Regions from separate parts of the Mesobacillus sp. MER 48 genome, predicted to be linked through region 1. Evidence: riboswitches for the same ligand, from Rfam matches in the RefSeq annotation. Region 1 holds a riboswitch; each other region holds the start of a gene.
What was found. Region 1 has a riboswitch for S-adenosylmethionine ahead of M3593_RS15205 (trans-sulfuration enzyme family protein). Riboswitches for the same ligand answer to the same signal wherever they lie in the genome.
Positions count from the first base shown of each region.

Region 2: it holds a riboswitch for S-adenosylmethionine, as region 1 does, so the genes downstream of both, M3593_RS10085 (LLM class flavin-dependent oxidoreductase) here and M3593_RS15205 (trans-sulfuration enzyme family protein) in region 1, are expected to answer to the same signal.
Region 3: it holds a riboswitch for S-adenosylmethionine, as region 1 does, so the genes downstream of both, M3593_RS18495 (methionine ABC transporter ATP-binding protein) here and M3593_RS15205 (trans-sulfuration enzyme family protein) in region 1, are expected to answer to the same signal.
Region 4: it holds a riboswitch for S-adenosylmethionine, as region 1 does, so the genes downstream of both, M3593_RS16330 (sugar ABC transporter substrate-binding protein) here and M3593_RS15205 (trans-sulfuration enzyme family protein) in region 1, are expected to answer to the same signal.

Region 1 covers NZ_JAMAUR010000004.1:79,568-82,703, forward strand. Annotated here, with positions in the region: gene M3593_RS15195 (YitT family protein) at 1-293, opposite strand, end outside; gene M3593_RS15200 (CBS domain-containing protein) at 469-1,755, shown strand; SAM riboswitch class I at 1,844-1,946, shown strand; gene M3593_RS15205 (trans-sulfuration enzyme family protein) at 2,015-3,136, shown strand, end outside.
Region 2 covers NZ_JAMAUR010000002.1:757,324-760,459, reverse strand. Annotated here, with positions in the region: gene M3593_RS10090 (ATP-grasp domain-containing protein) at 1-445, opposite strand, end outside; gene M3593_RS10085 (LLM class flavin-dependent oxidoreductase) at 476-1,525, opposite strand; SAM riboswitch class I at 1,668-1,773, opposite strand; gene M3593_RS10080 (LL-diaminopimelate aminotransferase) at 1,857-3,038, opposite strand.
Region 3 covers NZ_JAMAUR010000006.1:66,612-69,747, reverse strand. Annotated here, with positions in the region: gene M3593_RS18500 (methionine ABC transporter permease) at 1-380, opposite strand, end outside; gene M3593_RS18495 (methionine ABC transporter ATP-binding protein) at 370-1,383, opposite strand; SAM riboswitch class I at 1,458-1,562, opposite strand; gene M3593_RS18490 (chromate transporter) at 1,706-2,236, opposite strand; gene M3593_RS18485 (chromate transporter) at 2,233-2,808, opposite strand.
Region 4 covers NZ_JAMAUR010000004.1:306,855-309,990, forward strand. Annotated here, with positions in the region: gene M3593_RS16325 (dynamin family protein) at 1-1,391, shown strand, start outside; SAM riboswitch class I at 1,547-1,651, shown strand; gene M3593_RS16330 (sugar ABC transporter substrate-binding protein) at 1,754-2,854, shown strand.

The sequences.
Region 1 (3,136 bases):
GCTGTCGTTACGGATAAAATAATGACACCGTACAGCGTCCGAAGCGTGAATTTCATGCCCATTCTCTTATATCCGATATAAAGGAAAGGCAGATTGAACAGGATCAGGAAAATACTCATCGAGACGTTGGTCAATTCCGCTGCAATAATCGAAAGGCCGATGACACCTCCGTCAAGGATGGCGTTGGGGACGAGGAACATATCAAGCCCGAATGCAGCGATAATCGCCCCGATTGTAATTGTCACAAGCTGTGTGACCTCTTTTATGACTCTTTTTTTCTTTGTTGCTGCCACTAAATATCAAACCCTTTTCTATAAAAATCTACTTTCTAATTGCATTGTATGTACTATACTTATTGTATCAAACTTAAAAGTCATCTGGAAATTCAACATTATATATCCATGATTAGTAAATGCGTGTTTTGGGGTAATGAGTAGGGAAGTGATTCGAAACAACGGAGGGACCATTTTGGCTAACGAAATTCAGGTTAAACATAGATCCAATAAGCAACAGACAACGTCGAAAAAAAGGAAAAATCAACACAATAGAAACAAGAATAAGAAAACCGGCAACAATTCATATCTTCGAACCAATCCAAGACCGGCAGTTGACGATAACCGCCTCAAGCGTGCCGAAGAGAACGTTGACGATCTGCCGAAAAAAGATTCCAGCAAAATAACAAAGCAGGATAGAAGCAAAGTAATCGATCAGAATAATGGTAAACCATCAAAAAAGAGAAACAGCAAAATAACGACTCAAGATAACACTAAAACAACAAAACAGAACAACGGCAAAGCAACTACCCAAGATAACGCTAAAACAACAAAACAGAACAACGGTAAAGCAACAACTCAAGAAAACGGTAAAACAACGGATCAAAACAACAGCAAAAAGACAAACAAAAGTAACGTAAAAACAACGAATCAGAACAGCACAAAAGCCATAAATCAAATCAGTGACAAAGCAAAAAACCAAAACACAGGCATTGAAAAATCGCAAAAAGCTTCTGCTTCTCAGGCGTCTTCAGAAAATCAAGAGGTAAAGCATAAAGAACAATCCGGCAAGTTTGAAACGGCTTTTAACCGGATCCATAAAGCGCTGAAGGAAATGGTGAAGGGGACGGACAGCGATGCGTTTGTCGAGCTGCTGTACTCTGGCTATAAGAATCATTCATTGGTCCGCAAGTATAAAAGTGAACTGCATCAGTTTGCCAAGCTGCGGAATGCGATTGTCCACGAACGGGTGAATGCGGATTATTATATTGCCGAGCCGCATATCGAGGTAGTCGAGCGGATTGAGGAAATCGCGAAGGAGTTCGAGAAGCCGCAGACGGCATTATCAATCGCGACCAGTCCCGTGTTTTATTATTATGAGGATGCTTATCTAAAAGATGTGCTTAAGGTCATCAACAAGTTTGATTTTACGAGATTCCCGGTCTATGACAAGGATGATAAATATGTTGCACTGCTGACTTCAACAGAGATCATCCAGTGGATGGCGAAGCATTTTTCCGACAGTGTCGTTCACTTTGAAGATGTGCGGGTGAAAGAATTGCTGACCAAGGGGAAAAATTATTTCGTGACGTTTGTGGATGAGGAAGCATCTTTATACCATATTGAGGAATTATTCGAGCGTTACCACACGAGGGGCAAGAAGCTCCAGGCGGTCATTATCACGGAAACAGGCGACCGCCACGGAAAGCCAATCGGTGTCATCACACCATGGGATTTGCTTGACAGTGATCCAGAAGATTGACTTCACAAATCTTTAGAAAATCGTTCATTGACGAATTTACAGCGATATTGATATACTTCTGCTAATATTAATGATTTTAAATCAATAACTCTTATCCAGAGCGGCGGAGGGACAGGCCCTGCGAAGCCCGGCAACCTTCTTTTTTCATTGAAAGGTGCTAATTCCTGAAGAACGATTTCTGAAGATAAGAGAGGCTTAGCAATTGGAACCTCTCCTTATTTGGAGAGGTTTTTATATTTTTTAAAAGCAGGTGGATGAAATGACGAACAACAGATTTGAAACGGAAGTGCTTCACTCTGTACATACTAAGCAGCAGGGTATTAAAAGCAAGGCAACACCGATTTACCAGACTTCAGCTTTTACCTTCAATGATCTTGATGAATTGGAGGGTTTTTATCAGGGTGAGGGCAATTATTTGTACTCCAGGGTCGGCAATCCGAATACGGATGAACTCGGGCAAGCGGTAGCGGCTCTTGAGCATGCAGAGGATGGTGTGGCGGCTTCATCTGGATTGGCTGCAATTTTGGCAGGTGTCCTGGCAGTTGTGAAGAGTGGGGACCATATTGTTGCGGCGGACGATGTGTATGGAGGTAGCTTCCATATGCTAAAAGCAGAGCTTGAGCGCTTCGGGATTGAAACAACGTTCGTGCCGTTCTCGGATTTGGGCAATGTCACAAACGCCATCAAGCATAATACAAAGCTTCTATACACAGAGTCGATCACGAATCCGCTGCTTCGCGTTGAAAAGCTGGATGAAGTCATCGAGCTGGCAAAGATTAAAAAACTCGTTGTATTAGTTGATAATACGTTTGCCACTCCGCTCCATGTGCGTCCATATGAAGGCGGTGCCGATCTGGTTGTCCACAGTGCGACAAAATATATTGGCGGGCATAGCGATGTCACTTCAGGCGTCATTGTTGGCAGGAAAGAACTGATTGCCGAAGCACGCGCGAGAATCGTCAACCTTGGGGCGAATCTGAGTCCATTTGAAGCGTGGCTGACCTGCAGAGGCTTGAAGACGCTTGCCTTGAGAATGAAAGCACAATCGGAGAATGCCAGATTGCTTGCCGAAAGTCTTCGGGAAAATAAGAATATCGCAAAGGTATACTATCCATTCGCAGAAGCTGAACAAGGATTTGGGGCTATCGTATCAATTGAGCTGGCGGAGCATGTGGATCCTGCCCAGTTTTTCAAATCGCTTGGCTGGGTAAAAATCGTTCCGACACTTGCGGGCGTCGAAACCACCGTCTCCCATCCGCTGAAAACCTCCCATCGCGCACTCCCTCCTGAGGCGCAGGAAGAACTTGGCATCACTTATCGTCTGGTGAGGATTTCGGTCGGAATTGAGCACGGAGAGGATATCGTTTCACAATTTGAAGCT
Region 2 (3,136 bases), on a different contig from region 1:
ACTGCACGCCAAGCCCTTTTCCAGCTCGATTGTGCTTCGTGATAAAGGCTCTTCCCTCAAATGGTTTTGCCGCTTCCAGCAGCTGTTGTTTTCCCACAGTGGCGATAGTCCGCGGAGTCGTTACCCCATGCTTGTTCAGCTCAAGGTATTGCTTCACTTTGCTGACTTCCAGTTCCAGAGCCCTTGATCCGTTGTACACCTTCCGGCCATGTCCCTCCAGCCAGGCTATTACCTGAGCCGAATATTCAGGTGCGAACCGATGTCCTCTTGTATGGGAAGAAGCACTCATTCTGCTGTAAAAAATCCCCTCTGGCGGCTTCTTTGAAAAATCAAGCAGCCCTTCGTCCAGATGCCACTCTTCAAAAGGTACTCCCAGCTCCTCCAGGCGTTTTGTTAAATGGACAGTCCATTCACTGTTTTCATGGATGATATAAACTTTACTCATGATCTTCATCTCCTTAAGTTTATTTATCTATCAAACTGTCAGCTGCTTTCTTTTTACCTCCACAAGCGGCATGACCTGTTTCGCGAATCTCTCCATCTCTTCCAGCTGTGGCGAGAATTGCAGCAGAAGCAATCCCAAGCCTGCTTCTTCATACTGTAAAATCCGCTCGGCAATTTGGTCAGGTGTACCTACCAGATTAGGACGCAATCCTCGGTTAGACACCGAATAATCCTGAAGCTGGATTTGCTGCTCCAGCTGTGATTTGCTGGTGAAGTCCTTGAACCCAGCATAGGCACTGGATTCTTTTACAGAAGTGATCCGTTCCAATTCTGCGAATGCTTCTTGCTCAGTGTCCCGGCAAATTACGTATGCTGCCATTCCAAACTCAGACAGTTCAGGATTTAAAGTAGCTTCCCTGCGATTTTTCATATCTTTAATTTTCTGTTCAATTTCTTCCGCCGTTCCGCCGTGCATAACATAAGCATCACATTTCTCGACAATGGTTTGTTTTCCCTTCGGACTTTCGCCGCCCGCATATAAAATTGGATTCGGACGCTGAACTGGTTTAGGGAACAACTTCGTATCCTTCAGCTGATAGAACTTGCCTTCATATGAAAAGCTTTCTTCACCCCATAGCCCCTTCAATACGTCGATGAATTCATGTGTACGATCATAGCGCTCGTCATGCTCTGTAAAAATACCGCCGTACTGGCGTGCTTCTTCCTCCCACCATGCTGAAACCACATTCAGAGTAAAGCGCCCATTGCTGATCTGATCGATGTTTGCTGCCATTTTTGCCGTAACCGCTGGGTTGTGGAATCCTGGCCTCACCGCTGACATGATTTCGATTTTTTCTGTTACTGTAGCCAATGCGGCAGCGGTTGTCCACGCTTCAAGTGAATCATGCTCAGGACCTTTTATATCATTCAAATAAAGTTCGGCAATTAAAGTAGTTGAGTAACCCCATTTTTCTGCTGACTGAATCACTCTCTTTGCATAATCAAAAGTTGGTGGCATTTGTTCATCCTCAACATTTCTTAACCACCCGCCAAAAATCGGCAGCCAAAATCCATACTTCATTCTTCTCTCTCCTCTGCTCAAATCATAATCTCAACTTTACCAACCTGTTAAGTCGGTATTAAAAACAAAAACATGGAGACCATATAGTCTCCCCTAAAACAAAAAGCTCCCTTCATAAAGAAGAGAGCCGTTTTATACTCTCTTCTCATCTTTCAGACAAAATTGTCCGCAGGAATTGGCACAGTATTCGTTCAGAACCTGTTGCCGAGGTTTCGCAGGGCCTATCCCTCCACCTCTCTTGATAAGAAGATATCTGTATTAATTTTTAGTTCGTTAAAGTGATAATATTCTAAATTCAGCCAAAAGTCAATTCGTTTACCGAAGTAAATTTTTAGCTTCCTACCGGAAAACCTAGCAAAAACTTATTCACCCTCTGTGCAGCTTCCTGCAGTCTTTCGGGAGGCTGAACCATGGCAATCCTGACATAGCCTTCTCCCTGCTGTCCAAAGGCGTCACCTGGAACCACAACAATCCCTTCCTCTTCAATCAACTTGAAGGCAAATTCACGAGACTTCCATCCATCCGGAATTTTAGCCCAGACAAACATCGTTGCTGGAGAATTGGCCACCTGCCAGCCGCTATTTCGGAACCCTGCCACCAACGCATCCCGCCTTGCTTGGTACTGTTTCAACTGATCCTCAAGAAAAGAAAAATCAGAAGTCAGTGCAGCAATGGCTGCTTTTTGAATTGGATAAAAAACTCCATAATCGATATGTGATTTAAAGGAAGCCAGTAAGTTTATAACCTCCGAATTTCCCGCCACATAGCCAATTCTGCAGCCAGCCATATTAAACGTTTTTGAAAGCGAATTGAACTCTATGCCAACTTCCTTTGCCCCTGGAACAGACAGGAAACTGATTTGTGGATTTCCGTCATAGATCAATTCAGAATATGCGAAATCATGGACGACTAATATATTATGTACACTGGCAAATTCAACTACTTCTTCAAAGAAGTTTCTATCTGCAAGTGCTGTTACAGGATTTCCAGGATAGCTTAAAATCATCATTTTCGTTTTTCGCAAAACTTCATCTGGAATTTCATTTAGCACGGGCAGGAATTTATTCTCCTCCAACAGCGGCATAGGATAAATTTCCCCTCCAGCAATCGTTACGCTAGCTTCGTAGATTGGATACCCTGGATCTGGGACCAGTACATAATCACCCGGGTCAACTATGGCAGTCGCCAAATGCGCAAGTCCATCCTGTGAACCCATCAACTGCAATACTTCTGTTTTTTCATCAAGCTCGACAGAATACCGCTGGCTGTAAAAATATTTTACTGCTTCATTAAACTCGGCGATGCCCTTTAATGTGTAACCATATTTACCGGGATCCATTGAATATTTCGCCAGTGTTTCCATCACAAATGTTGGCGGCTGGAAATCCGGACTCCCAATGCTTAAGTCTATGACATCCTTGCCATTCATCAATGCCATATGCTTCTTGTCTACTACTTCCTGAAAAATGCTCGAAGTCATCTTTCTGATCTTTTCTGATCCGTAAATATTCATGGACATTCCCCTTTACTGTTCAATGATTCATGATGTTTTCATGGAAGCTGATTCCTCTGAATTTTTTAAATATAAAATCGATTATAGCAGTTTCACTT
Region 3 (3,136 bases), on a different contig from region 1:
GCTGCCTCGATGACCCCTTTATCAATTTCGCGCAAGCTTTGCTCTACGATTCTCGCAAAGAACGGAATCGCCGCGACAGATAATGAAACAGATGCCGCAGTCGGCCCGATTGTCGTGCCGGCGATTAAATTCGCCAGCGGCAGCAGTGCGATCAACAGGATGATGAACGGAACCGAGCGGATCATATTGACGATAAAACCGGCAATGGTTTTAAATAGCTGATTTTCCAGGAACAGGCCTTTATCGGTGACAAAAAGAAGAACCCCTGTTGGCAGCCCAACAATGATCGAGACAAGGATGGAGATGCCGACCATATAAATTGTTTCAAAGAATGCTTTATTCAGTTCCGGCAGCAGTGCGACCAGGTTATCAAGCAGCATCTTCAATCACCTCCAGATTTCTTGTCCTTGCTGCGATGTATTCAATGGCCCGGTCGATTTCAAGTGTCTCGCCCGAAACTTCCATAATGAAAATTCCTAGTGGGATTTCCTGAATATACTCGATTTTGCCGTGAAGGATGTTTCCCCTCACCTTGAATTTCTGGAATACATCCGAGATGACCCCCTGCTCGGCAATCTCGCCCTGGAAATAAATCTTGATCAATTTGCCTTCCCGCTCCTTCATCAGTCTTTCCGGCAATTCGAATTGTAGGATGGAGTTGACGAAATCCTTTGTCAGCGGCTCCTGTGGATTGGCAAAAACATCGTAGACATTTCCCTCTTCAATGATTTTTCCATCTTGCATCACAGCCATTCGGTCACAAATCGTCTTGACCACTTCCATTTCATGCGTTATAAGCACGATTGTGATTCCTAACTCTCTATTAATCTTTTTAAGTAAAGATAAAATAGAGCGTGTCGTGCTTGGGTCAAGAGCGGAGGTTGCTTCATCACATAGAAGGACGGATGGATTATTCGCCAGCGCCCTGGCTATGCCAACACGCTGTTTTTGGCCGCCGGACAGCTGTGCAGGATAGACGTCTTTCTTGTCGGAAAGGCCCACCATATGTAAAAGCTCTAGCACTCTCTCATTTATCTCTGTTTTCGGAGTGCCGGCAGCTTTTAGCGCAAAAGCGATGTTTTCGCTGACTGTCTTTGCACTTACAAGATGGAAATGCTGAAAAATCATCCCTATTTTCAAACGGGCTTTCCTTAGCTCGCCCTTACTTAAAGAGGTTAGCTCCACTCCCTCAATAAAAACCTCTCCCGATGTCGGCTTCTCCAGGAGGTTCAGGCATCTCAGCAAAGAACTTTTGCCTGCGCCGCTGTATCCGACAATCCCGTAAATTTCGCCCTTTTCTACTTTTAACGAAACATCGTCAACGCCTGTCACCGATCCCTTTTTCGTGTCATATACCTTGACCAGATTCTTCACTTCAATCATTTTTGCACCCCCATTTTCACTCAATAAAAAAAGCCTCTTTCATTCAAAGAAAGAGGCATCGTAAATATCTATACGACTTATCTTTCAGAATGAAACCATTCTGTAGGAAGTGGCACCTTTCCATAAAGGAGGTTGCCGGACGTCATCGGGCCTAATCCCTCAGTCTCTCTTGATAAGTAACTTATTAAATTCATTTTGATAATTGAAATATTAAAACTCTCTGAAATATTTGTCAACAGAGTTTTTTAGTCTTTTTCAGGTTGTAATCGCTTACATCATTGGGGCTGTAAGAGAATTTATTTTCAAAAAGAAAAACCCTTGTTTACGCTAAAACAAGGGCACCATAGACGAGGGCACCGGCTATGACATACGCCGGGTGTACCTTCAGTTTTTCCATCAGGACGAAGCTGATGCCGCCAATCAGGATGGTCTGTGTCAATCCTACTCCTTCATAGGAAGAAAAAAAGAAATCATAGGTCATGACTCCCAGGAGCACCGCAATGACTGGCCGGACGACGATTGTCAGCCTTTTGACACGAGGAGAATCCTTGAATTTCATCAACAGTCCTAGCAGACCGATCATCAGAACCAGCGATGGTGCCACGGCTGCAAACACACCGACAATGGCACCGAGGATTCCGCCTTCTGAATAGCCGATATACCCGGCCATCTTGGTCGCGATTGGTCCAGGGAGTGCATTGCCCATCGCCAGTACTTCACTGAATTCATTGACCGTCATCCAATAGTATCGGTCGACGACTTCATTTTCAATCAACGGGATGGAGGCCGGCCCTCCGCCATAGCCTAAAATACCAGGAATGAAAAAGGCCAAAAATATTTGGAAATAAATCATTTCTGCTCCCCTCCCATTTGTTTCTTTTCAATTGGAGAAGAGTCTTTTTTTATTAAAGCGCCAAGCAGCAAAATGAAAATCAAGATTGCCGGATGTATATTCAAGATCTGGAGGAGCACCAGGCTGGCAATCAGCGCAATAGCTGTCCAGGCCCAGCCAAGCTTCGATTTACCCGATTTCTTAATGAAGTCCCATGTCAGGACAGCGAGCATGACGGCAACAACCGGTACAACAGCATCTGCCATTCCTTTTACCCACGGCTGATCCTTGTATGAGTTCAGAGTCGTAAGCAGGATAATCATCAGGATAATTGTCGGAATCATCGTTGCGGCCAGGGCATTGACCATGCCCAGGGTCCCGCCCACTCGATAACCGATATACCCTGCCATTTTCGTCGCGATCGGACCGGGGAGCGCATTTCCCAAAGCCAGAATATCACCGAACTCATCAGAGTCCATCCATTTATACTTATCTACCACTTCCTTATGTACGAGCGGAATCGATGACGGCCCGCCGCCATAGCCAAGGATTCCCACGCGGAAAAATGCCAGGAATAAATCTTTTTGTTTCAACACTTCACCTTCTCTTCTGTTTTTAGCCCTATGCAGTCTCTTTCTATAATTCTTATTTCTTTTATTTTATTATAGACTCATATATTGGAAACTGCATGTAAATTAAAGGGATCATATCACCGTCGGGAATCATTTATCATAATTTCCGCCATTTTATATGCACTGATTTACTGCTCAACTCATTATTTTGGCGATTTTTTCATTTTTTCGAACACTTTTTAGATTATTTCGACTAAATTTCCGGATATATCGACCACATTTTGGATTATTTCGACCACTTTTTCAAATAATTCGACCAAGTGTCCATTTTGCTCCATAAAAAAAGTAC
Region 4 (3,136 bases), 230 kb from region 1:
AAACCATCATTGATTTCAAGGCAGACTTCCCATTCCTGCGCGATCATGACCTGGCGTTGATTGATACTCCGGGGGTCAACCGAAATAACTATGATAGGCATCCGCTCTATAATTACTTGAGATTTGCCGATAGTCTGCTGTTCGTTCTTAATGCGAGTGATCCTTTTACGGAAAAAGAAAGGGATATACTCGGGAAAATATCAGAGTTTTTCCCGGATCTGAACATTCACTTCCTGTTGAATAAGATTGATGTGATATACGGACAGCAGGAAGCGACGGAAGTTTTCGACCAGACATGGGCAGAGGTCAGCCAATACTATCCGGATGCAAAAATGTTCGCCTTCTCATCCAATTACGATAATGCCCAGCAGCTGAAGGATTTCTCCAATTTTATTAAAACAACTAGAAACGCAGTCGACCTTGACCAGGAACGCACTGCGAAACTGCAGTTCTTTGTCAGACGAGCGATCACGTATTTGCTCGATAAGCGGGTTGAAATTGAAAATAACCATATGGAGTCCATCAGTTGGAATGAAGAAATGGTCAGCAAGCTGAATGGTGCCATCAATCAGTTAGGCGATATTGAAGAGGAAAAGTCACGCTCTATCCAGAAGTCATTCCGTAAAATCAAGGATGAAACGCGTGCGGAAATCATCGAGAAGGTTCCAGAATTGCTGCGCAGCTGCTCTGACTTGGTGACGGAGGATAGTGATTTTGGTAAAATCCATTCGGAAATGGACCAGGAAATGAACAAGCGAATCGAAGAATATCTGGAAAAAACAGTATTGCCAAAGTTCCATTCCGATTTGAATGACTGGATCCAATTTTCGAAAGATGAGTTTGACCAGAGCCAGAATTATCTGGACGAAATGGCAGAGGGATTTAACTCGATGTACGGAGAAGAACGGATCAGCCTTGACTGTGACTTCAGGGTACTCGATGACTGGCGCCGTGACGGGGATCGAATGACGAATGGGGTACACTATGAGAAGGCTAACATCATGAATCGTTCGACCCCTCAAGCCTTTTTCCTGAAAAGCGCAGGAAAGCTGCTTGGCGTGCTGCCGCAAAACAATACGATGCTTTATAACAGGTATAAATCCTATCTGGAGACAGAGGATTATTATGAAATTGGCGTAACCATCGCCAAGAAATTCCTGCAGCAATTCGAGATCTTCGAGAAATCGATTGAACGCGATGTGAACTTGTTCTTCAAACAGCCTTTCATTGTTCTAGAAGAATCTGTAGAAGAAGCTAAGAACGAAATCGAACACGGTAAAAATGAATTGGAAAAATTGAGAGTCAACCCGGAATTGTACCGCGATCCATTGACGCTTTATGAAGTGAAACTTCGTCAGTCTGAATGGATGACCGCAGCGGGCAGAGGTTGATTTTGAAAAGAAGATTCCCGGATTTGGGGGTCTTCTTTTTTTTGAGACGCTTTTCTAGGAATATAAATTTAATTTTCATAATAGTATTGACAATATGATTACAGGAGTTTAAAGTAAAGTTTATCAATTTGCCAGATTAATTTAATAACGAAATTCTCTTATCAAGAGTGGCAGAGGGACTGGCCCTATGACGCCCGGCAACCGTTCCATCAGGAATTGGTGCTAAATCCTGCAAAACGATATGTTTTGGAAGATAAGAGAGGAATCTGACCTTTTCATCATTTTGCGTTCGAAACCTCTCTTTTCTGGAGAGGTTTTTTTATTTGGGTTAGCTGAGCAGACACATTAAGGGGGAAATGCAGATGAAAAGAGTTGGATTTAAAAAGGTGTTTTTAACGGCGGTGGCTTCAGCATTGCTGCTGACGGGCTGCGGCGGTGGAGAAACGAAGACGGCAAGCGGTCCTATTGAGGGAGTTCCGGAGCGTTTTGCAAAAGGTGAGGAAGTCAAAATCAAAGTCATCCGCAAGATTGGCGGAGATGATCATACTGCGCAGTTTTTAGCCGGAGCGAAGGCAGAAGGGGAGGCGCTTGGCTTCAAGGTGGACGTTTTCACCGCTAACGGAGATACAGCAAAATTCCATGACGCCATCAACCAGGGGCTGCAGCAGGACTATGATGGATTCATCATTTCCCACGGAGATGATGCCGCAACGGTTAATGATGTGAAAAAATTGACGGATAAGGGCAAAAGTGTCGTGACATTCGATTCAAATCCCGATCTGGCGCAGGTTGAAGGAGTCACACTTACTTCCCAGGATGACGAAGCACTGGCAACCCAGGCACTCGACCAGCTTGTGAAGGACCAAAATGGTGAAGCGAATATCGTTTACCTTTGGGTCGATGGCTTCCCGCCGATGGTCAGAAGAAATAAAGTTTACCAGGAAACGCTGAAGGCAAACCCTGGAATCAAAGAGGTTGAGAGATTTGGAGTTGCCGCAGCCGATACAAGTGTACAAACGCAGAATGCAGTTGCAGCGATGTTAAACAAACATCCAAAAGGGGAAATTGACTCAATTTTCGCGACATGGGATGCATTTGCGATTGGCGCAGCTCGTGCCATTAAGGAAGCTGGCCGCGATGAAATCAAGATTTACGGAATTGATGTTTCCAATGCTGACCTTCAGGAAATCCAGGGAGAAGGCAGCCCATGGAAATACACAGCAGCCGTTGATCCGAAGCTGATTGGTGAGGTGAATATGAGATTGCTGGCGAAAAAGCTGGCTGGCGAAGAAACACCTGCAGCTTATGACCTTGAAGCCTCACTGATATCACAGGAAGAGCTTCAGCAGTCAAAAAATTCAGTTAACATGGCCAACCTCGCAGAAATCATCGACGAATGGGGCAAATCGGATGCATTTTTAGAAGATTGGATGAAAAAATTGAAGGATCACTATAAGAAATAACCATTGAAAGGGTTGTCTGATAAGTTTTATAACGACTTTTTTAGCGACTTTTTCGATTATATAGCGAGTTTTCCAATTATATAGCGACTTTTTCGATTATATAGCGAGTTTTCCAATTATATAGCGACTTTATCGATTATATAGCGAGTTTTCCGATTATATAGCGAGTTTTTCAGTTATATAGCGAGATTCTAATTTTTATAGCGAACTAGAAATTCTGTGCGATTTTTTCCAGTTAAGAGAAACAAGACAGACACTCTCAAACAAAAGAGAGTGTCTGCT